4 regions of the Cellulosimicrobium sp. SL-1 genome follow, and region 4 is predicted to be linked to each of the others. Evidence: riboswitches for the same ligand, from Rfam matches in the RefSeq annotation. Region 4 holds a riboswitch; each other region holds the start of a gene.

Region 1 (5,347 bases), on a different contig from region 4:
AACTCCCCCGGCGGCTCGGTGAGCGCCGGCCTCGCGATCTACGACACGATGCGGCTCATCCCCAACGACGTGTCGACCGTCGCGATGGGCTTCGCCGCGAGCATGGGCCAGTTCCTCCTGTGCGCGGGGACGCCGGGCAAGCGGTTCGCGCTGCCGCACGCGCGGATCATGATGCACCAGCCGTCGGCCGGGATCGGGGGCACCGCCGTCGACATCGCGATCCAGGCGGAGAACCTCGTCTACACCAAGGGGCTCATGCACCGGCTCCTCGCGGAGAGCACCGGGCAGTCCGTCGAGACCATCGCCGACGACTCCGACCGCGACCGCTGGTTCACCGCGCAGCAGGCGCTCGAGTACGGGATGGTCGACCGGATCGTCGAGAGCGTCGACGACGTCCGCCCCGCCCGCGCGGCCCGGAAGGTGGGTCTGTGATGGCGAGCTACACGATCCCGACCGTGGTCGAGCGCACGCCGCTGGGCGAGCGCGCGTTCGACGTCTTCTCCCGCCTGCTGTCGGAGCGCATCGTGTTCCTCGGCACGGAGATCGACGACGGCGTCGCGAACGTCGTCATGGCGCAGCTCCTGCACCTGGAGTCGGACGCCCCGGACCAGGAGATCGGGCTGTACATCAACTCCCCGGGCGGCTCCGCGACCGCGCTCATGGCGATCTACGACACGATGCAGTTCGTCCGCTGCGACGTCTCGACCATCTGCATGGGCCAGGCGGCCTCCGCCGCGGCCGTCCTGCTCGCGGCGGGCACGCCGGGCAAGCGGTTCGTGCTGGAGCACTCGCGCGTCCTGCTGCACCAGCCGTCGGGCGGCGGGGAGGGCACGATCTCGGACCTGTCGATCCAGGCGGAGGAGATCCTCCGGATCCGGTCCGAGACGGAGGAGGTGCTGGCGCGGCACACGGGCCAGACCGTCGAGCGCCTGCGCGCCGACACCGACCGCGACCTCGTGCTCACCGCGCGCCAGGCCGTGGAGTACGGCGTCGCGGACGCCGTCGTCACCTCGCGCAAGCTCGCCGCGGCGGCGTGACGCCCGACCGCGGGGGCGACCCCGTGCCACGTCAGCCGCGTCGTCAGCCGCGTCGTCGGAACCACGACCGGCGGCGCGGCTCGGGGGTCGTCTCCGCGGGCGACGGCTCGGGCACGGCCGATTCCGGCGCCGCGGGCGCAGGCTCGGGCGCGGCCGGCTCGTCCGCCGGTGGCTCCGAGACGGTGAGCGCGGGCGCCGTCGGCTCCGAGGCGGCAGGGTCTGCCGTGGGCGGCTCCGACGCCGTGGGCTCCGACGCCGCGGCCTCGGGCTCCGCCGCTGCGGCCTCGGGCTCGGCGGCCAGGGGCGCGGCGGCCTCGGGCGCGGCGGTCCGTCGGGACGACGCGGAGATGCCGGCGATCCGCCCGCGCTCGTCGAACCGCACGGTCACGGTGCCGTCGGGCACGTCCAGCACGACGGCGCCGGTCCCGTCCGCGACGGCCGGCAGGCCGCGCGCGCTCGCGTAGGACGCGACGGCGCGCCGGTGGTCGACGACCGTGACGGACAGCAGCCCCTCGCTCAGCGTCCGCACGACGCGCGGCACGCTCGGGGCGGGCAGGGCGAGGTCGGCGTCGTCCAGAAGGAACCACGCCCGCGTGCCGCCGCCGACGGGGGCGCTGTAGTGGGCGGACGAGCCGGTCACGGCCTTGGCCGCGAGCGCGAGCCGGTGAGCGAGGTCGTCGGCCAGCGGGAGCTCCGGCTCGGCGGCCTCGCGCAGCCCGGTCCGGCGCGTGCTCTCGGCGGCGGTGAGCACGGCGTCGGGGAAGCCGTTGACGTTCTGCCACGCCCACATCCACGTGCCCGGCCCGGGCGCGGCCGTGCCGAGGAACTGAAGGCGGCACGTCGCGGTCCCGCCGTCGGGCGCGGTGAAGGTGAAGACCCCGGTGGTCAGGTCGGCGGCCCAGGCGTCGTCGCCGTGGAGGTCCGTCAGGTGGAGCTGGTGCTCGTGGGAGAGGAACGCGGCGTCGTCGACGAGGTCCTGGAGGGCCGGGACGTCCTGGGCTGCCGTGCCGTGCGCGGTCTGCGGCTCCGTCATGGACCGACGGTAGCGGCGCGCACCGCGCCCGGCCCCCGCACGACACGCGGTGCGACGGGGACCGTCGCTCAGGCCGCGAGGAGCAGGACGTCGCCGGCGCGCGCGGTCGGACGTCGGAGCGTCTCGGCGACGGGGAGGTCCCGCACGGGCTCGCCCGCCGGGGCGACGTGCCGTGGCGCGGAGAGGGCACCGCGCTCTCGCGCGGAGGACAGCACGCGGACGGGCGCGAGCGGCCGCAGCTCCTCGCCCGTGCGGGCGACGAGATCGACGAGGCGCAGGCCGAGGGCGCCGCACACGGCGGCGAGGACCTCGGACGACGCCTCCTTGCGCCCGCGCTCCACCTCGGACAGGTAGGCGGTGGAGACGCGCGCGGCGGCCGCGACGTCGACGAGCGTGCGCCCCTGCGCGAGCCGCGCCCGCCGCAGGATCCCCCCGATGACGTGGCGCAGGAGGGGCTCCGCCCGCCCGCCCGCCCGGGAGCGGGGGCTCGGCGTCGCCCCGTCCGGCACCACGTCCGGCAGCGTGCCCGGCACCGCGCTCGTCGCGTCCATGCGTTCACGCTACCCGCGGCCCACCCGGGTGCCGAGGCACCCGGGTGGGTATCTGCTGCTGGCGTAAGGCCGGGCGCACGACGCGAGCCGGCCGCGCGCCCGGCCGGACGGGTCACCAGCGCTCGAGCGACCAGGCCATCTGCCAGAAGCGGATCTCGTGGCGGCAGCTCAGCTCGAACGCGCGCTCCATGCGCGCGCGCTCCGCCTCGCCCGCGTCCGCGGCGAGCGCGTCGAGGCGTGCGCGCAGGTCCGTGAGGACGTCCTCGGTGCGCTCGGCCGCGTAGAACTGCCACCAGCCCGCGAGCGGGTGGTCGTCGCCGAGGGCGCCGGGCGTCGTCTCGCGCTCGCCGAGCCAGAAGCGCCGCGCGGACCAGATGTAGGTCCACGGGCACGGGAGCAGCGCGGCGAGCAGCACGCCGAGCGAGTCGCGGCCGGCCGCCGTCATGTGGTCCACGTAGGCCTGCGCGCTCGGCGCGAGGCGGTGCGTCTGCGCCTCCTCGTACGTCACGCCGAGGAAGTCGCACATCGCGTGGTGCGCGTGCGACTCGTCGTCGAGGAGGAAGCCGGCCTTGTCGTGGAAGTAGGCCGCCCACGACCGGTCGGGCGCGAGGGCCATGCCGAGGCCGTAGCAGCGCAGGTAGGCCGTGAGGTACTGGTGGTCCTGGCCCACGTAGTGGCGGACCGCGGCGGGCTCGACGGAGCCGTCGCGCAGCCCGGCCAGGAAGGGGTGGTCGTAGAACGTCTCGAAGAGGTCCGCGTACCGGCGGGCGAGGTCGGCGGTGAAGCCGGTCTCCTCCTGCCGGACGAGCGCGGTCGGGTCGTGCGCGAGGACAGGGTTCAGGGTGATGGCAGCAGGCGTCGTCATGCCCACGTTCCTCCGCTCGTGCTAGCGAGATCAGGTTCGACGGGTCCGGGCGGCCGTACCGCTCGTCTCAGTCCCTCGGCCCGGGCCGTGGCCCGGGCGGGACGCCCCGCGTGGTTCGCGCCGACCCTAGCAAGGACGGCGCCGGTGCGGGAGCCCTCGCCACGGTGTGGGAATATAGTTGTAGCGACAACAAGTTGGAGTAGACATGACCACGAGCACGCCGGGCGCGCCGACCGACCGCCTCCTGTCCCCGTCCACGAGCATGGACGCCGTCACGCTGCGCGTGGGCGACCTCGAGCTCATGACCTCGTACTACACAGGCGCGTTCGCCCTCGCCCCGCTCGAGGAGCGGTCGCGCGGCGCGGAGGTGCACCGTGTGCTGGGCCGCGGCCGCACACCCATGCTGCGCCTCGTGCACACGCCCGGGCTCCCGCCCGTCGACCCGCGCCAGGCCGGCCTGTTCCACACGGCCTTCCTGTTCGACGACGGCCCGAGCCTCGCCGCGACCGTCTACCGCGCCGCGCAGGACCGCCGCGGCACGTTCGTCGGGTCGAGCGACCACCTCGTCAGCGAGGCGTTCTACTTCACCGACCCCGAGGGCAACGGCGTCGAGCTCTACACCGACCGCCCCCGCGAGACCTGGGTGCGCGAGCACGGCCAGATCCTCATGACGACGACGTTCCTCGACCCGAACGCCTACCTGCGCACGCACCTCGACCAGGAGACGTTCGACGCCGGCCCCTCGCTCGCGGGCCGCGTCGGCCACGTGCACCTCCAGGTGGGCGACGTCGCGACCGCCCACGCCTTCTACGTCGACGCCGTCGGCTTCGAGGCGACGCTCACCGGGTACAGCGGGGCGCTCTTCGCGTCCGCCGGCGGGTACCACCACCACGTCGCGATGAACGTGTGGAACAGCGCGGGTGCCGGGCCCCGCGCCGCGAGCCTCGGGCTCGGCGACGTCGCCGTCACGGTGCCGGGCCGCGAGGACCTCGACGCGCTCGTCGCGCGCCTCCGCGCCCGCGGGCTGGAGCACGCGGACGACGGCCGCTCCGTCGTCGTGCACGACCCGTGGGGCACGCGCGTGACGCTGTCCGTCCCCGGCACCACGACCGAGGAGCTGCTCGCGCGCTGAGGCGCGGCGCCCCGGGCACGGGGCGCGCGCCCGGGGCACGAGGCGCACGATGGGAGGACCCGCCGAGCGCACCGAGGAGCGACCGTGTTCCGCAGCCTCTTCCCCGTCCTCACCGTGGCCGACCTCGACCGGTCCCTCGGCTTCTACCGCGACCTGCTGCGCGGGACGGTCGAGTACGCGTTCCCCGACGACGGCCCACCCGTCTACGTGAGCGTGCGCGTGGGCGGGTCGCCGCTCGGCCTCGGGCAGGGCGACCCGCCTCCGGCGGACACTCGCGTCGTGCTGTGGGTGTACGTCGACGACTGCGACCGCGCCGTCGAGCACCTCGCGGCCGCGGGCGTGCCCGTCCTGGAGCCGCCCGCGGACCAGCCGTGGGGCGAGCGCGTCGCGCGCGTGCAGGACCCGGACGGCACCGTCGTGATCCTCGGCCAGGAGGCCGCTCCCCCGGCCGAGCCGGAGGGGCCGACGGGGCTGTCCTAGCCCGGGGAGCCCTGGCGCCTCGGAGCCGACCGCCCGTCGGCATGGTGCCCCCACCGGGACTCGAACCCGGAACACGCCGGGTTTAAGCCGGCCGCCTCTGCCAGTTGGGCCATGGGGGCGCGGGCCGAATCTACCGCGCGCGCGGGGCTCCCCGGGCCCGTCGCCACGACGGCCGCCCGCTCGGACCCGGACGCGACGAGGGGCGAGCCGCACGCGCGGCTCGCCCCTCGTCGTCGGGCACGACGGCCG
Region 2 (5,347 bases), on a different contig from region 4:
CGCGCTCGTACGCCTCGCGACCGAGGACGGCCTGCTCGACCGGATCGTCGCCCACAACCGGGACGTGCCGTCGTCGGCGGGCTGGCCGCGCGTGCTCGCCGACGTGGAGCGGGCATACGAACGGGCCGCGACGATCGCCGTGGATCGTCGGGCCCGCCCGTCCCGCTAGGGGGTCACTCCCACTCGATGGTGCCCGGGGGCTTGCTCGTCACGTCGAGCACGACGCGGTTGACCTCGGAGACCTCGTTGGTGATGCGCGTCGAGATGACGGACAGCACGTCGTAGGGCAGGCGCGTCCAGTCGGCCGTCATCGCGTCCTCGGACGAGACGGGGCGCAGCACGATCGGGTGGCCGTAGGTGCGGCCGTCGCCCTGGACGCCGACCGAGCGGACGTCGGCGAGCAGCACGACCGGGCACTGCCAGATCTCCTGGTCGAGGCCGGCCTTCGTGAGCTCCTCGCGCGCGATCGCGTCGGCGGCGCGCAGCGTCTCGAGGCGGTCCGCCGTGACCTCGCCGACGATGCGGATGCCCAGCCCGGGGCCCGGGAACGGCTGCCGCGCGACGATCTCCTCGGGCACGCCGAGCTCGCGGCCGACCGCGCGGACCTCGTCCTTGAACAGGGTGCGCAGCGGCTCGACGAGCGAGAACTGCAGGTCGTCGGGCAGGCCGCCCACGTTGTGGTGGCTCTTGATGTTCGCCGCGCCCTCGCCGCCGCCGGACTCGACGACGTCCGGGTAGAGCGTGCCCTGCACGAGGAACTTCACCTCGGCGCCGTGCTCGCCCGCGTCCTCGACGATCTGGCGCGCCGCGTCCTCGAACACGCGGATGAACTCGCGACCGATGATCTTGCGCTTGGTCTCCGGGTCGCTGTGCCCGGCGAGCGCGGTGAGGAACCGCTCCTTCTCGTCGCGGATCACGAGGTTGACGCCCGTCGCCGCGACGAAGTCGCGCTCGATCTGCTCGACCTCGCCCGCGCGCATCAGCCCGTGGTCGACGTGCACGCACGTGAGCTGGTCGCCCACCGCGCGCTGCACGAGCGCCGCGGCGACGGCGGAGTCCACGCCGCCCGAGAGGGCGCAGATGACGCGCGCGTCGCCGACCTGGGCGCGGATCGCCGCGACCTGGTCCGCGATGACGTTGCCGGGCGTCCAGTCCGGGGCCAGGCCCGCGCCGTCGTACAGGAAGTGCTCCAGCACCGTCTGGCCGTGCGCGGAGTGCTTGACCTCCGGGTGCCACTGCACGCCGTAGAGGCGACGCTCGCGGTCCTCGAACGCGGCGACCGGCGAGCCCGACGACGTCGCGAGGACCTCGAAGCCCTCGGGCGCGCGGTGCACGGCGTCGCCGTGGCTCATCCACGTGGTCTGGTTCTGCGGCGTGCCGTCGAGCAGCACGCCCGCGGCGCACACCTCGACCTCGGTGCCGCCGTACTCGCGCAGGCCCGTCTGGGCGACCTCGCCGCCGAGGGCCTTCGCCATGGCCTGGAAGCCGTAGCAGATGCCCATGACGGGCACGCCGGCCTCGAACAGCGCCGGGTCGACGAACGGGGCACCCGTGGCGTACACGGACGAGGGACCGCCCGAGAGGATGATCGCGGCTGGGTCCTTGGCGAGCATCTGCTCGACCGTGAAGGTGTGCGGCACGATCTCGGAGTAGACCTTGGCCTCGCGCACGCGGCGCGCGATGAGCTGCGCGTACTGGGCGCCGAAGTCGACGACGAGCACGGGCCGCGGGGTCGAGGCCACCTCGGCGGTGGTGGGGGTGTCGGGAGCGGTGGCGGGTGACGTCACCCGTCCAGGATAGTCGCCGTGCGGCGGGGCTCGTCCCGCGTCTCAGGCGTCGGTGCGCACCTCGGCGCGCGCCGCGACGCGCTCGCGCAGGGCGCGGGCGGCCGCCTCCGGGTCGCTCGCCGCCGTGATCGCGCGCACCACCACGATCCGGGTCGCGCCCGCGTCGAGGACCGCGTCGAGCCGGTCCGCGTCGATCCCGCCGATCGCGAACCACGGCGTCGCGGGCCGGGTCGCCGCGACGTCGCGCAGCAGGTCCAGGCCGACGGCGGCCCGCCCCGGCTTCGTCGGGGTCGCCCACAGCGGGCCCACGCAGAAGTAGTCCACCGCCGGGTCGGCCTCCGCCGCGGCCGCCTGCGCGGCCGAGTGCGTGGACCGGCCGAGCACGGGCCCCGCGCCGAGCAGCGCCCGCACGGCCGGGACCGGCAGGTCGCCCTGGCCCATGTGCACGACCGGCGCGCCCGTGACCGACGCCACGTCCGCCCGGTCGTTCACGGCCCACAGCGCGCCGTGCTCCGTCGCGACGCGCGCGACGAGCTCCTGGAGCTCGAGCTCCCGCGCGACGTCGAGCGTCTTGTCGCGGAGCTGCACGACGTCCACCCCGCCCGCGAGCGCCGCCCGCAGGAAGTCCTCGAGGTCGCCGCGCTCCTCGCGCGCGTCCGTGCAGAGGTAGAGCCGCGCGTCGGCGAGCCGGGCGCGTGCGGCGTCCGCCGCCGACGGGGCGGGAGAGGCCGGGGTGGTGGAGGTCTCGGAGCTCACCCGCAGGAGCCTAACCTCGGCTGGCCCACGGCAGGAGGTACTGTGGCCGACAGCACGGGAGCCCCGCACGGGGCTGAGAGGGCGTCGCCGCCGACCGTCGAACCTGATCTGGGTCATGCCAGCGAAGGGAGCGCACATGAGCCTGTCCGTCCACCCGTCCGCGGGTGGCTCCGTCGTGCCCGACGGCGCGCGTGACATCGTCGTCGCGGGGGGCGGGATCGTGGGTCTCGCCGTCGCGTGGCGCGCGGCGCGCGCGAGCCTGACCGTCACGGTGCTCGACCCGGCGCCGGGCGCGGGCGCGACGCATGCCGCCGCGGGGATGCTGGCGCCGGTGACCGAGGCCGACTTCGGGGAGGAGGCCGCCCTGCGGCTCCACCTCGCGGCCGCCGCGGCGTGGCCGGCGTTCGCCGCGGACCTGCGCGCGGCGACGGGGGCGGACGTCGGGCTGCGGACCGCCGGGACGCTCACCCTCGCCTACGACGCGGACGACCTCGCGCTGCTCCGCCGCGTCCTCGCGCTGCACGCCGCGCACGGTCTCGCGTCGCACGAGCTCACCGTCGCCGACGCGCGCCGCCGCGAGCCGTACCTTGGCCCGCGCGTCGCCGGGGCGGCGTGGGCCCCCGCGGACCACGCGGTCGACCCGCGCGCGACGCACGCCGCGCTGCTCTCGGCGGTCGGCGGGCGCGACGCCGCGGGTGCGGGCTCGGCCACCGGGGCGCGCGTCGTCCGCGCGTCCGCGACCCGGCTCGTGCTCGATGCCGGGCGCGTGGTCGGCGTGCACGACGACGCCGGCCGGCTCCACCGCGCGGGTGCGGTCGTCGTCGCGGCGGGCTGGCAGTCGGGCGCCCTCCTCGCGGACGTGCCGGGCGTCGTCGTGCCCACGCGCCCGGTGAAGGGTCAGACGCTGCGGCTCGACGCCGGCCCGGACCTCGCGCTGGAGCACGTCGTGCGCGGGCTCGTGCAGGGCCGGCCGGTGTACGTCGTGCCGCGCGACGCCGAGCCGGCGGGGCCGCGCGCGGGTCACCGGGAGGTCGTCGTCGGGGCGACCACCGAGGAGAACCCGGACGACCGCCGCGCCACCGCCGGCGGGGTCTTCGCGCTCCTGCGGGACGCGCGCGCCCTCCTGCCGGGGATCGACGAGGCCGCGCTGGTCGAGGTGACGCCGCGGGGGCGTCCCGCGACCCCGGACAACCTCCCGCTCGTCGGGCCGACGGACGTCCCGGGGCTGCACCTCGCGACGGGCCACGGCCGCAACGGCATCCTGCTCGCCCCGCTCACGGCCGACGCCGTCGTCGCCGGGCTCGGCGGGCTCTCCGGCCTGGGCGGGACCGAGCCCAGGGACGACGTCGCGACCGCCCTCGCCACCGCCCGGACCGACCGCTTCGCCCGCACCGCCACGACACCGAGGTGAGACCCGTGACCGCACCCGCACCCACCGCGCTCGTCAACGGCGAGCCGTACCCGCTCGACGGCGACGTCGACCTGGAGCGGCTCGTCGCCGCGCTCGTCCCCGCCTACGTCGCCGACGGCACGCCGCAGGGCGTCGCGGTGGCCGTCGGGGACGCCGTCGTGCCGCGCGGCGCCTGGGCGACGACCGTCGTCGCGCCCGGGGACCGCATCGAGATCGTCACCGCCGTCCAGGGCGGCTGAGGAGGACCCATGACCACGACCGACGTCTCCCCCGCCACCGCGAGCGGCCCGGCCGACGCCGACGACCCGCTCGTCGTCGCCGGCACCCCGATCGGGTCGCGCCTCGTCATGGGCACCGGCGGGGCCGCGAACCTGCTCACGCTCGAGGACGCGCTCGTCGCGTCGGGCACCGCCCTGACGACCGTCGCGATGCGACGCGTCGCCGTCCGCGCCGGCGGGGACGCGAGCCCCGACGCGGGGATCTGGGCGCTGCTCGCCCGCCTCGGCATCCGCGCGCTGCCCAACACCGCCGGATGCTTCTCCGTGCGGGAGGCCGTCCTCACCGCGCACCTCGCGCGCGAGGCGTGCGGCACCGAGTGGGTCAAGCTCGAGGTGATCGCCGACGACGTGACCCTCCTGCCCGACCCGGTCGGCCTCGTCGAGGCGGCCGACCAGCTCGTGCGCGACGGGTTCGTCGTGCTGCCCTACACGAACGACGACCCGATCCTCGCGCGCCGGCTGGAGGACGTCGGCTGCGCCGCCGTCATGCCCCTCGGGGCACCCATCGGCACGGGGCTCGGCATCCTCAACCCGCGCAACATCGAGGCGATCGCCGCCGCGGCCCGGGTGCCCGTCATCCTCGACGCGGGGATCGGCACGGCGTCCGACGCCACGCTCGCCATGGAGCTCGGCTGCGACGGCGTGCTCCTCGCGACGGCCGTCACGCGCGCCGCCGACCCGGTCCGCATGGCCCGCGCGATGCGCCTCGCCGTCGAGTCGGGCCGGCTCGCCGCGGGCGCCGGGCGCATCCCCCGCCGCGAGGGCGCCCTGGCGAGCTCGTCCCCGCAAGGCCGCCTGGACCTGGCCCTCTGACCCCGTCCACCAGGCCGTCCCGGCGGGCCGAGCAGGCCATTCCGGCTCGTCCGTCGACCAGGACGCGCCACGACCACCTGGTCGACGTGCAGGGGCTAGAGGGTGGGGGTCTTCAGGGCGTCGAGGAGGGCCTGGACGCCGCCGACGACGGAGCGGGCGTCGAGGCCCGCGGCGCGGGCGGCATCGGCGACGCGGGCCGACCGGCCGCCGACCGCGCACACCACGAGCACCGGGCGGTCGGCGGGCAGGTCCGCGAGCGCCGCGGCGGCACCGGGGTCCTGCGTGCCGCCGAGGAACGCGCC
Region 3 (5,347 bases), on a different contig from region 4:
CGCGCGCGTCGCTGCTGTCCCTGGGCGAGCGGTTCTCCGACCCGTGGGTGCAGGTCGACGGCGAGGCGGAGGTGATCGACCTGCCCGAGTCGGTCGAGCCGCTCGTCGACTACTACCGCGCCGTCGGCGGCGAGCACCCGGACTGGGACGAGTACCGCGCGGCGATGGTCACCCAGGGCAAGTCGCTCGTGCGGCTGACGATCACGCGCTGGGGACCGGTGGCGACGGGCGGCTTCCCGGCGCGCCTCGCCGACGCCTGAGACAGGTCAGAACAGGACCTGCTCCACTCCCCCGCCGACGACGTCGAGCCCGCCGCCGTCCACCGGCATGCCCGCGAGCGCACCACCGTGGCCGTCGCGCGCGTCCTGCGGCGCCGGGTCGACGGCGAGGCTGCCGGCCGGGTAGGCGCCGTCCGTCGGCGGCCCTGGCCGGCGGTGCCGGTCGCCGGGTTCGCCGCGGCGGAACCGGCCCTCGACGCCCGCGGGGCCGCGGTGGCCCGCGACCCCGAACCCGCGTGCCTCGAGCATCGGCCGCACCCGGTCCCACAGCCAGGACCGGTACGCCGTCGAGGCGTACGTGCCGCGGGCGTACACGCGCTCGTACCCGGGGACGAGGCGCGGGTGCTCGCGCGCGAGCCAGCCCATGTACCACTCGCGAGTGCCGGGCTTGAGGTGCAGCGGCAGCACCGTGACGCCCGTCGCGCCCGCGTCCTTGACGGCGTCGAGCAGGTCGGTGAGCGCGCGGGTCGAGTCGGTGAGCCACGGCAGCACCGGGGCGACCATGACGCCGCACGGCAGACCGGCCTCCCGGACCGTGCGGACGAGGTCGAGCCGCGCGCGCGGCGAGGGCGTGCCGGGCTCGACGCTCGCCTGGAGCTCGGGGTCCAGGAGCGCGAGGGACACGCCGATCCCGACCTCGACGCGCGAGGCTGCGTCGACGAGCAGCGGCAGGTCGCGGCGCAGGAGCGTGCCCTTGGTCAGCACGGACAGCGGCGTGCCCGACCCGGCGAGCGCGTCGATGATGCCGGGCATGAGGCGGTAGCGACCCTCGGCGCGCTGGTACGGGTCGGTGTTGGTGCCGAGCGCGACGGCCTCGCGCGCCCAGGACGGGCGGGCGAGCTCGGCGCGCAGCACGTCGTCGACGTTGACCTTGACCACGACCTCCCGGTCGAAGTCCTCGCCCGCGTCGAGGTCGAGGTACTCGTGCGTGGGGCGGGCGAAACAGTTGTGGCTCACGACCCCCGCGGCGACGAAGTCACGCGTGCCGGTCGTGATGTCGACCAGCGCCGTCGTCTCCCCCGGCCCGTCGAGTGCTTCCAGGGAGTCGACGCGTAGTGCCTCGCCGCCGGTGACGCCCTGGCCGTCGAGGACGGGCCGCCCGTCCGCGAGCGCCGCGGCGCCCGGCCCGACGAGCACGTCGCCGAGCGCCAGGCGGGCGCGGTGCCCGGTGCCGCCGACGACGTGCCGCCACCCGCGCTCGGTGAGGAACCGGTGGTCGCCGCTCGCGACGAGGCGCGTGCCGTCGGCGAGGGTCACGCGGTAGGCGCGCTTGCGGGTGGTCCAGCGGTCGAGCACCCGGGTGCGCACGTAGCGCCGGTACGCGCCGTGCGGAGCGGTGCCGACGATCTCGTCGCCGACACGCAGCTCGCCGATCGGCCGTTGCGTGCCGTCGGCCAGCAGCACGGGCGTGGCGGGCGCGAGGCAGTAGGAGCACGCGTGGCTGCACCCGCGGTACGGGTTGACGGTCCAGCGGAACGGCATGCGCGACATCGCCGGCACCTTGGACAGCGCGCTCTTGGCCGTGACCTCGTGGAACGTGATGCCCGCGAACTCGGGCGTGCGCACGCTGCGGACGAGGCCGACCCGCTCCAGCCCGGGGAGCGCGCCGTCGTCCGCGCCGAGCGCCTGTCCGTCCCACCGCATCGCGCTATTCGAACAAACGTTCGAACGCGCTGTCAAGGGCGGGTCAGCCGTCGGCGGACCACGCCTTGAGCAGCGCCAGGTTCCCGAGGGGGATGTGGTGGCCGATGCGCGGGTGGTCCAGCGCGACACCGACGACCCCGGCCGCGCCGAAGGACGCGACGTAGTCGATCGCCGCCGGCACGGGTACCCCGAGCAGCGGCACGGAGCCTGTCTCGTCGTCCGCCAGACCGAGCGCCCGGGCCGCCTCGTCCGCGCGCGCGGCGCTGCTGTAGAGGCAGATCATGGGCCCCTGGTCCGCAGCGACGGCGTACGGACGAGGCTGGTCCTCGGACCCCCGCGCGATGAAGAACCACGTGCCGAGGCGCACCGTCTGCCGCCACAGCGCGATCTGCGCCGACGTGTCGCCCGCGGGCGCGCTCCGCACGGCCTCGTCGAGGCGGTCCAGCTCTGCGACCGCGGCGGGGTCGTTGTCTCGGGTCATGCGCACTGCCTCGTTCCTCGTGGTCGGAGCCCGTACCCGGGTCCGCGCGGGCGCCTCGTCGCCGTCACCTTCTCACGGCTGCCGGGCGTCCCGGTGGGTGAGACGCCGGGATTGTCCGGCGGCCGTCCAGGCCCTAGGGTCGGGCCGAACGCCCCCGGGGAGCGCACGAGCGCTGAGAGTGCAGGCCGGACACCCGTCCCCCCTGCAGACCCGTGGAACCTGATCTGGTTCGTACCAGCGAAGGGAGCAGGGCCGACGTCACCGTCCCCTGCGCGCTCGTGCCCGCGCCCCGCGCGTGCCGTCCGCGCGGGGGCGGCGGTGGCGCGCCGTCGTGCACCCCTCGCCCCGGGGGCCCGACGGAGGGAACCGCATGACCGAGCCCCGCACCACACCGCCCCGGGCGACCCCGCCCACCCCCACACCCGGCGCCACGCCCGACGGCGTGCCCGACGGTGCGCGGCCCGCCCCTGGTCTCCACGAGGCCGTCGCCGCTCCCCCGAGCCGTGCCCGTCGCCGCGGCCTCACCCTCCACGAGACGGTCCTCGTCGCCGTGCTGGGGGTCGTGTTCGGGTTCGTCTACTGGGCGTTCGTGCAGCTCTGGGCCCCGCTCCAGCTCGCCATGGGACCGCTCGCGGACCTCGCCGCCAACGTGCTCGCGGGCGCGTGGATCGTCGTCGGCCCCCTCGCGACGTACATCGTGCGCAAGCCGGGCGTCGGCATCCTCACCGAGACGCTCGCGGCGCTCGTCGAGGTGGTCTTCCTCGCGTCGCCCGCCGGCCCGCTGCTCGTCCTCGTCGGGCTCGTCCAGGGCGTTGGGGCCGAGATCCCCTTCGCCCTCACCCGGTACCGCCGCTACGGCTGGTGGGTCTTCGTCGCGTCGGGCGTCAGCGCGGCGCTCGTCACGTACGCGTTCAACGCGGTCCGGTTCGGCTGGCTCGGGCAGGACTACGCGATGCTCCGGCTCGGCGTGCAGGTCGTCTCGTGCGTCGTGCTGTGCGGGATCGCGGCGCGCCTCCTCGGCGACGCCCTCGCCCGCACCGGCGCGCTCGACGCCTTCGCGATCGGGGCCGACCGCCGTGGCTGAGGCACCGACCGCCGCACCGGACGTCACGCCGGACGCCGTGCCCGGCGACATGCCCTGCGACGTGCCCGACGCCGTCGCCGCCGCCGGTCTGACCGTCACCGTGGGCCACGACGGCACGCGCGTGCTCGACGACCTCACGCTCACCGTCCCCGCGGGCACCGGGCTGCTCGTGCTCGGCCCCTCGGGCTGCGGGAAGTCCACGCTGCTGCGTGCGCTCGTCGGCGTCGTGCCCCACACGCTCCCGGGGTCGGTCACGGGCGACCTGCGCGTGACGGGCGTCGACCCGCGCGACACGACCCCGGCGGCGCTCGCCGCGCGCGTCGGCCTCGTCCAGCAGCGGCCGGGCGACCAGCTCTGTCTCGCCCGCGTCGACGACGAGCTGCGGTTCGCGCTCGAGAACCGGGCGGCGGACCCGCGCACGATGGACGCCCGCGCGACCGCCGCGCTCGCCGCCGTCGGCGCGGACCATCTGCACGACCGGCCGACCCACGCGCTGTCGGGGGGCGAGGCGCAGCGCGTCGCCCTCGCGGCGGCGCTCGTCGCCGACCCCGAGCTCGTGGTCCTCGACGAGCCGACGGCGTTCCTCGACCCGGCCGCGGCGCACGAGGTCGGGACGCTCGTGGGCGGGCTCGTCCGGGCGCCCGGACGGGACGCGCCCGACACCCCCGGCCGGTCGGTCGTGCTCGTCGAGCACCGCCTCGACGACGTCGGGACCCTCCCGGCCGCGACGCTCGTGCTCGACGACACCGGCCGCGTCGTCGCGCACGGCCCCACGACCGCCGTCCTGCGCGCGCACGCCGCCACGCTCGCCGCGCTCGGGTGCTGGCTGCCGCTCGACGTCCGGCTCCGGCAGGCAGGAGCCCCGGGCACGCTCGGCGCGCCCGCGACCGACGCCTGGCTCGTCGACCTCGCGCGCGCCGCCCCCCGCACCGTCGACCCCCGCGCCGCGGACGCCGGCCCGGTCGCCCTGCGTGCCCGACGCCTCGCGGTGGACCGTGCCGCGGCAGGCCACCGGCGGCGCGGGCGGGACGAGACGCCGGTGGTGCGCGACGTCGACCTCGACGTGCACGCGGGTGAGGTGCTCGCGGTGGTGGGGCCGAACGGCGGCGGCAAGTCGACCCTCCTACGCGGGCTGGCGGGACTCGAACGGACCACGGGCGAGATCACGACGGCGCCCGGTGCGCCCGTCGCGATGGTGTTCCAGGACCCGGAGCACCAGCTCCTCGCGCGCACGGTCCGCGACGAGGTCGCCTGGTCGGCCCGGCTCGCGCGGCTCGACGGCGTCGACGGACGCGTCGCGCGCACCCTGGACGCGTTCGCCCTCGCGCACCTCGCCGACGCGAACCCGTACCGGCTCTCCGGCGGCGAGCAGCGGCGCCTTTCCCTCGCGACGGCGACGGTGCTCGACCCGCCCGTCCTCCTCGCCGACGAGCCCACGTCGGGGCTTGACCGCGCCCAGGCGGACGCCGTCGCCCACGCGCTGCGCGAGCGCGCCGACGCGGGCGGCGCGGTGGTCGTCGTCACGCACGACCTCGCGCTCGTCGCGGCCCTCGCCGACCGTGTCGCCGTCGTCGTCGGCGGCCGGCTCGTGGCGCTGGGGCCGCCCGCCACCGTGCTGGCCGACGACGCGCTGTGCCGGCGCGCCCGCCTGCGCCGTCCTCCCCTGCTCGCGTGGTGGGCCCGCACGGGCCGCCGCCACGGCGTGGACCCGGGCGCGCTCGTCCGGGCGCTCGACGCCACCGTCGGCGCCGTCGCAGCCGACCCCGCAGAGACCGCGCCCGCAGCCCTCGCGGAGGTCGCCCCGTGACCGCTCCGCACAGCACGCCCCTCGGGCGCTGGAACCCGACGGTCAAGCTCGCG
Region 4 (5,347 bases):
GCACGACGACGTCGCGCACCGCGAGCCCGGCGGTCTCCCCGGTGCCGGGGCCGGGGCGCGACGGCTCCGGCGTGCCCGCGCGCGCGGGGGCGGGGTCGGTCTGCACCATCAGAACTCTCCTCCGGGTCGGTCGCCGCGCAACCGCTCGGCGAGCAGCATCACGGTCGCGGTGAGCAGCGCGAGCACGACGCTCGCCGCGAGCGCCATGCCGTAGTTCTCGGCGCCCGGGCGCCCGATGAGCCGGAAGATCACGACCGGCAGGGTCGCGCTGTCCGGGCGGGCGAGGAACGACGTCGCGCCGAACTCCCCGAGCGAGACGGCGAACGCGAACCCGACGGCGAGGCCGAGCGAGCGCGCGGCGATCGGGCCGTCGACCGTGCGGAACACGCGCCCGGGCGCGGCGCCGAGGGTCGCGGCGGCCTCGCGCAGGCGCGGGTCGATGGCGCGCAGCGTCGGCAGGACCGTGCGCACGACGAGCGGGGTCGCGACGACCGCCTGCGCGATCGGCACGAGGAGCCCCGACGTGCGCAGGTCGACGTCGAGGCCGAGCGGCCGGTCGAGCGTGACGAGGAAGCCGAAGCCGACCGTCACCGCGGAGACCCCGAGCGGGAGCATGAACACCGAGTCGAGCACCGAGATCGCGCGCCGCCCGCCGCGCGAGCGCGGGCGCCGGGACACGACGAGCGCCACGAGACCCCCGATCACGACGGCGAGCACGGTCGCGAGCGCGGCGGTGCGCAGCGAGTTGCCCGCCGCCTCCCACACGGTGACGGACAGCGCGTTGCGCCCGCCCGTGGTGCCGAGGTTCGCGTAGTTGTCGAGGCCCCAGCCGCCGCCCGGGACGCGGAACGAGCGCACGACGAGCGTGCCGAGCGGCAGCCCGACGAGCACGGCGACCACGGCCGCGGTGAGCGCTGCGGGCGCGAGGTCGCCCGTCGGGCGGCCGTCGCGCCACAGGCGGAGCGGGTGGGCGGACGACGCCGACGACGACAGGTTGAGCGCGCGCTCGCGCCGGGCCCGCGTGCGGTTCGCGACCGTGAGCGCCGCCGCGACGACCACGAGCTGCACGACCGACAGCACCGCGGCGGTGCGCAGGTCGAGGAACTGCGTGGTCTGGATCCAGATCTCCGTCTCGATCGTCCCGTAGCGGATGCCGCCGAGCACGAGCACGACGCCGAACGCCGTCGCGCAGAAGAGGAAGACGATCGACGCGGCGCTCGCGATCGCGGGCGTGAGCGCCGGGAGCGTCACGGTGCGGAACGCGCGCCACGGCGTCGCGCCGAGGGCGCGCGCCGCCTGCTCGGCGCGCGGGTCGAGGTGCTCCCAGAGCCCGCCGACCGTGCGCACCACGACGGAGTAGTTGAAGAACACGAGCGCGACGACGATCGCGGCGAACGTCTCGTCGAGCCGCAGGAACCCGAGCGGGCCGCCCTGCACGAGCAGCGACCGGAACGCGACGCCGACGACGACGGTCGGGAGCACGAACGGCACCGTGACGAGCGCGCGCACGACCCGCCGACCGGGGAACCGGCACCGGTACAGCACGTACGCGCCGGGCACGCCGAGCAGCAGCGACAGCGCCGTGCCGAGCACGGCCTGCCAGAGCGTGAGGCCGACGATCCGCCACGTGCGGGGCTCGGAGAAGACCTCCGCGAACCCCGAGAGGTCGAGGCCGCCGTCGTCCCCGACGAACCCGCGCGCCACGAGCGTGACGACCGGCCACGCGAAGAACACCCCGAGGAACGCGAGCGGCACCGCCGCCGCCAGACCCCACAGCACCCCGCGCCCGACGCCGCCCCGCCGGACCGCCCGACCCCTCACCACGGCTCTACCTCGGGAAACCACGGTTCTCCCCTGCGCGACCACGGCTCTACCCCGCGAGGTAGAGCCGTGGTCGCCGGGGGACCGGGGGTCAGTCGACGACCGTCGCCGTCCATGCCTTGATCCACTCGTCGCGGTGCGCCGCGACGTCGGCGGGCGCGACCTCGAAGGGCTCGTCGGCGAGCGGCGCGAACTCGGCCCAGCCGTCGGGCAGCGCGACGGAGTCGTCGGCCGGGTACATGTACATCTGGTCGGCGACGTCGGCCTGGAACGTCTCGCTCACGAGGAAGTCGAGGAGCTGCTGTGCGCCCTCGGGGTTCTTCGCGTTCGCGAGCACGCCCGCGTACTCGACCTGGCGGAAGCACGTGTCGAGCAGCGCGCCCGTGGTCGACGCGGAGCCGTCCTCGGTGAGCGTGAACGCGGGCGACGTCGAGTACGACAGCACGAGCGGGCGCGGCCCCGCGCCCTCCGAGCCGGAGAAGTCCACGTAGTACGCGTCGGACCAGCCGTCGACGACCTTCACGCCGTTGGCGCGCAGGTCCGCCCAGTAGTCCTCCCAGCCGTCCTCGCCGAACGCCCCGACGGTCGCGAGGAGGAACGCGAGGCCCGGCGACGACGTCGCGGGGTTGGTCACGACGAGGAGGTCCCGGTACTCGGGCTTCGCCAGGTCCTCCAGCGTCACGGGCTCGGGGATCCCCGCGTCGGCGAACCACGCGTGGTCCACGTTGACGCACACGTCCCCGAGGTCGACGGCGGTGAGCTCGCCGCCGTCGCCGACCGCGTACGACGCGGCGGACTCCGAGACGTCCGCGGGCGTGTACGGCTCGAGGACGCCCTCGTCGATCGCGCGCGACGCGAAGGTGTTGTCGATCCCGAACACGACGTCGCCGAGGGGCGAGTCCTTCGTGAGGATCAGCTGGTTGACCAGCGCGCCCCCGTCGCCGGGCGCGACCTGCTCGACGGTGAGCCCGCTCTCCTCCTCGAACGCGGCGAGCACGTCGTCGCTCACCGCGAAGGAGTCGTGGGTCACCAGCGTGACCGTGCCCCCGATGCCCGACGACGCGTCGTCGCCCCCGGCGCCGTCACCACCCGAGCAGGCCGCGAGGGCGAGGAGCGCGAGCGTCGCGCCCACGCCGGTCGCGAGGGCCCGGCCGCGGCGGGCGACGGTGGTCGTGTGCTGCATGTGTCCTCCCTGGACGTTCAGGAGGGGTCCACCGGCCCGACGAGCCGTGCGCCGGGTGAGCGCGACGGACCGCGCGAGCAGGTGATCGAGATTCCCGACTTCCTCCACCGGTGCTAACCGGATCAGGTTCGAGGGTCTGCGGTGGTCCGCACTCTCAGCTCCTCCAGGAGCTCCCCTGTCGTTCACCGCGAGCCTACACCGGCCCCTCACCCGGAGACTCCCCTGAGAGAACCCTGAGCACCGGCGACCGCGGACCAGGGGCGGTTCGGGGCCCGCCCCCGATGCCGCGGGCACGCGCGCCGCGGGAGGGTCGGTACGGCCGCCGGGAGCCCCGGCGGCCACCACAGGACGGCGCCGCCCGGCGAGCCACGACGCTCCCGCGCAGCGGCACGACGAGAGGACGGACGAGGACGTGACGACGACAGGTGCGGCACAGCGGAGCACCCCGCGCGAGGGCCCGCCCACTGAGGGCGCTGAGGGCGCTCAGGGCGCTGCGCGACCCGCGATCGCGACCGCGCGCGGGCTGGTGAAGACGTACGGGCGCGGCGAGGCCGCGGTGCGTGCGCTCGACGGCGTGGACGTCGACCTCGAGCGGGGGCGCCTGACCGCGATCATGGGCCCGTCCGGCTCGGGCAAGTCGACGCTCCTGCACTGCCTCGCGGGGCTCGACTCCCCCACGGCGGGGACCGTCGTCGTCGACGGAGAGACCGTCTCCGCCATGAGCGAGCGCCGGCTGACGCGCCTGCGGCGGACGCGCCTGGGGTTCGTCTTCCAGTCGTTCAACCTCGTGCCGACGCTCACGGCGGAGGAGAACATCGTGCTGCCGCTCGCGATCGCGCGGCGGCCCGTCGACCGGGAGTGGTTCGACCGCGTGGTCGACGCCGTGGGCCTGCGCCCCCGGCTGGGGCATCGGCCCGCCGAGCTGTCGGGCGGGCAGCAGCAGCGGGTCGCGTGCGCGCGGGCGCTCGTGTCGCGTCCCGCGATCGTGCTCGCGGACGAGCCGACGGGGAACCTCGACTCCCGCGCCGCCGCGGAGGTCCTCGGCTTCCTGCGCGCGTCCGTGGACGACCTCGGCCAGTCCGTCGCGATGGTCACGCACGACCCGACCGCCGCGTCGTACGCCCACCGGGTGCTCTTCCTCGCGGACGGCCGCCTCGTGACCGAGCTCCACGACCCCACGCCGCAGGCGGTCCTCGACACGCTGGGCTCCCTCACGCCCGCCGCGCCGTCACCGGCGCACGCCACCCCGGCACCGACGACGGCGGCCGCCTGATGATGGGCCGGATCGCGCTGCGCGGCGTGCGCGCGCACGGCGCGCAGCTCGTCCTCTCGGTCCTCGCCGTGACGATCGGCGTCGCGTTCGTGACCGGCACGTTCGCGCTGCGCGCGATGCTCGCGACCACGTTCGACGGCATCGTCGCCTCGTCGGTCCAGGCGGACGCGTACGTGCGCGGCGCGTCCCCCGCCGGGGACGCGCTCACGTCGGCGTCCGCCCAGGTCGGCGGCGCGCGCAGCCTCGTCCCGGCGGACCTGGCGCACGACCTCGGCGCGCGCGACGACGTCGCGCTCGCGCTCCCCGAGGTGAGCGGTCCCGCGGTGCTCGTGGGCGCGGACGGGACCGCGGTCCTCGGCAGCCAGGCGCCAAGCATCGGCGTCGCCTACGACCCCCGCGACCCCGGCCCCCAGGTGGTCGACGGCCGCGCGCCCCGCGACGGCGGCGAGGTCGCGCTCGAGTCGGCGACGCTCGCGGCGTCGGGCCTCGCGGTGGGCGGCACGACCGACGTCGTGCTGGGCGACGCCGTGCGGCCCGTGCGCGTGGTCGGCGAGGTCTCGCTGTCCGCGCCGATGGCGGGCGCGACGATCGTCCTGCTCGACGCCGGGACCGCCGCCGCGACGTACGCGCCCGACGACCTCGTCCCGTCGGTCGCGCTGTACGCGGCCGACGACGTCTCCCCGGAGGCGCTGCGGGACGCCGTCGCGACCGCGCTCCCCGCGGGCGCCGAGGCGCTGACGGGGGCGGAGCTGCGCGCCGAGACGAGCGAGGCGATCACCGACCAGCTCGGGTTCGTCTCGACGTTCCTGCTGGTGTTCGCCGCGCTCGCGCTGTTCGTCGGCACGTTCATCATCACCACCACGTTCTCGATGCACGTCCGACGCCGCACGCGCGAGCTCGCGCTCCTGCGCGCGGTGGGCGCGTCGCCCGGGCAGGTGTTCGGCTCCGTGGTGGGGCAGGCGGCGGTCGTCGGGGCCGTGGGCGCGCTGCTCGGCGTCGGGGCCGGGTTCGGCCTCGCGGAGCTCGCCCGCAGCGGGCTCGGCGCCGTCGGCATGGAGCTCTCCGGCTCG

Evidence for each region. Region 4 has a riboswitch for thiamine pyrophosphate ahead of GWJ10_RS17550 (thiamine ABC transporter substrate-binding protein). Riboswitches for the same ligand answer to the same signal wherever they lie in the genome.
Region 1: linked by a shared signal. The riboswitch ahead of GWJ10_RS14320 (TenA family protein) and the one ahead of GWJ10_RS17550 (thiamine ABC transporter substrate-binding protein) in region 4 are both predicted to bind thiamine pyrophosphate.
Region 2: linked by a shared signal. The riboswitch ahead of thiO (glycine oxidase ThiO) and the one ahead of GWJ10_RS17550 (thiamine ABC transporter substrate-binding protein) in region 4 are both predicted to bind thiamine pyrophosphate.
Region 3: linked by a shared signal. The riboswitch ahead of GWJ10_RS12755 (ECF transporter S component) and the one ahead of GWJ10_RS17550 (thiamine ABC transporter substrate-binding protein) in region 4 are both predicted to bind thiamine pyrophosphate.

What each region holds. Positions count from the first base shown of each region.
Region 1 covers NZ_JAACJC010000008.1:247,327-252,673, reverse strand. Annotated here, with positions in the region: gene GWJ10_RS14340 (ATP-dependent Clp protease proteolytic subunit) at 1-432, shown strand, start outside; gene GWJ10_RS14335 (ATP-dependent Clp protease proteolytic subunit) at 432-1,037, shown strand; gene GWJ10_RS14330 (DUF6882 domain-containing protein) at 1,081-2,070, opposite strand; gene GWJ10_RS20025 (helix-turn-helix transcriptional regulator) at 2,139-2,621, opposite strand; gene GWJ10_RS14320 (TenA family protein) at 2,734-3,486, opposite strand; TPP riboswitch at 3,477-3,605, opposite strand; gene GWJ10_RS14315 (VOC family protein) at 3,692-4,618, shown strand; gene GWJ10_RS14310 (VOC family protein) at 4,703-5,098, shown strand; tRNA gene GWJ10_RS14305 (tRNA-Leu) at 5,141-5,217, opposite strand.
Region 2 covers NZ_JAACJC010000001.1:153,763-159,109, reverse strand. Annotated here, with positions in the region: gene GWJ10_RS00765 (glycosyltransferase family 4 protein) at 1-169, shown strand, start outside; gene guaA (glutamine-hydrolyzing GMP synthase) at 174-1,787, opposite strand; gene thiE (thiamine phosphate synthase) at 1,830-2,543, opposite strand; TPP riboswitch at 2,588-2,690, shown strand; gene thiO (glycine oxidase ThiO) at 2,680-3,954, shown strand; gene thiS (sulfur carrier protein ThiS) at 3,960-4,193, shown strand; gene GWJ10_RS00740 (thiazole synthase) at 4,203-5,045, shown strand; gene GWJ10_RS00735 (ThiF family adenylyltransferase) at 5,141-5,347, opposite strand, start outside.
Region 3 covers NZ_JAACJC010000007.1:160,035-165,381, reverse strand. Annotated here, with positions in the region: gene GWJ10_RS12770 (PPOX class F420-dependent oxidoreductase) at 1-260, shown strand, start outside; gene GWJ10_RS12765 (Rv2578c family radical SAM protein) at 267-1,922, opposite strand; gene GWJ10_RS12760 (hypothetical protein) at 1,966-2,403, opposite strand; TPP riboswitch at 2,549-2,668, shown strand; gene GWJ10_RS12755 (ECF transporter S component) at 2,774-3,487, shown strand; gene GWJ10_RS12750 (ABC transporter ATP-binding protein) at 3,480-5,294, shown strand; gene GWJ10_RS12745 (energy-coupling factor transporter transmembrane component T) at 5,291-5,347, shown strand, end outside.
Region 4 covers NZ_JAACJC010000012.1:31,127-36,473, forward strand. Annotated here, with positions in the region: gene GWJ10_RS17540 (ABC transporter ATP-binding protein) at 1-109, opposite strand, end outside; gene GWJ10_RS17545 (iron ABC transporter permease) at 109-1,824, opposite strand; gene GWJ10_RS17550 (thiamine ABC transporter substrate-binding protein) at 1,913-3,004, opposite strand; TPP riboswitch at 3,087-3,191, opposite strand; gene GWJ10_RS17555 (ABC transporter ATP-binding protein) at 3,510-4,277, shown strand; gene GWJ10_RS17560 (ABC transporter permease) at 4,277-5,347, shown strand, end outside.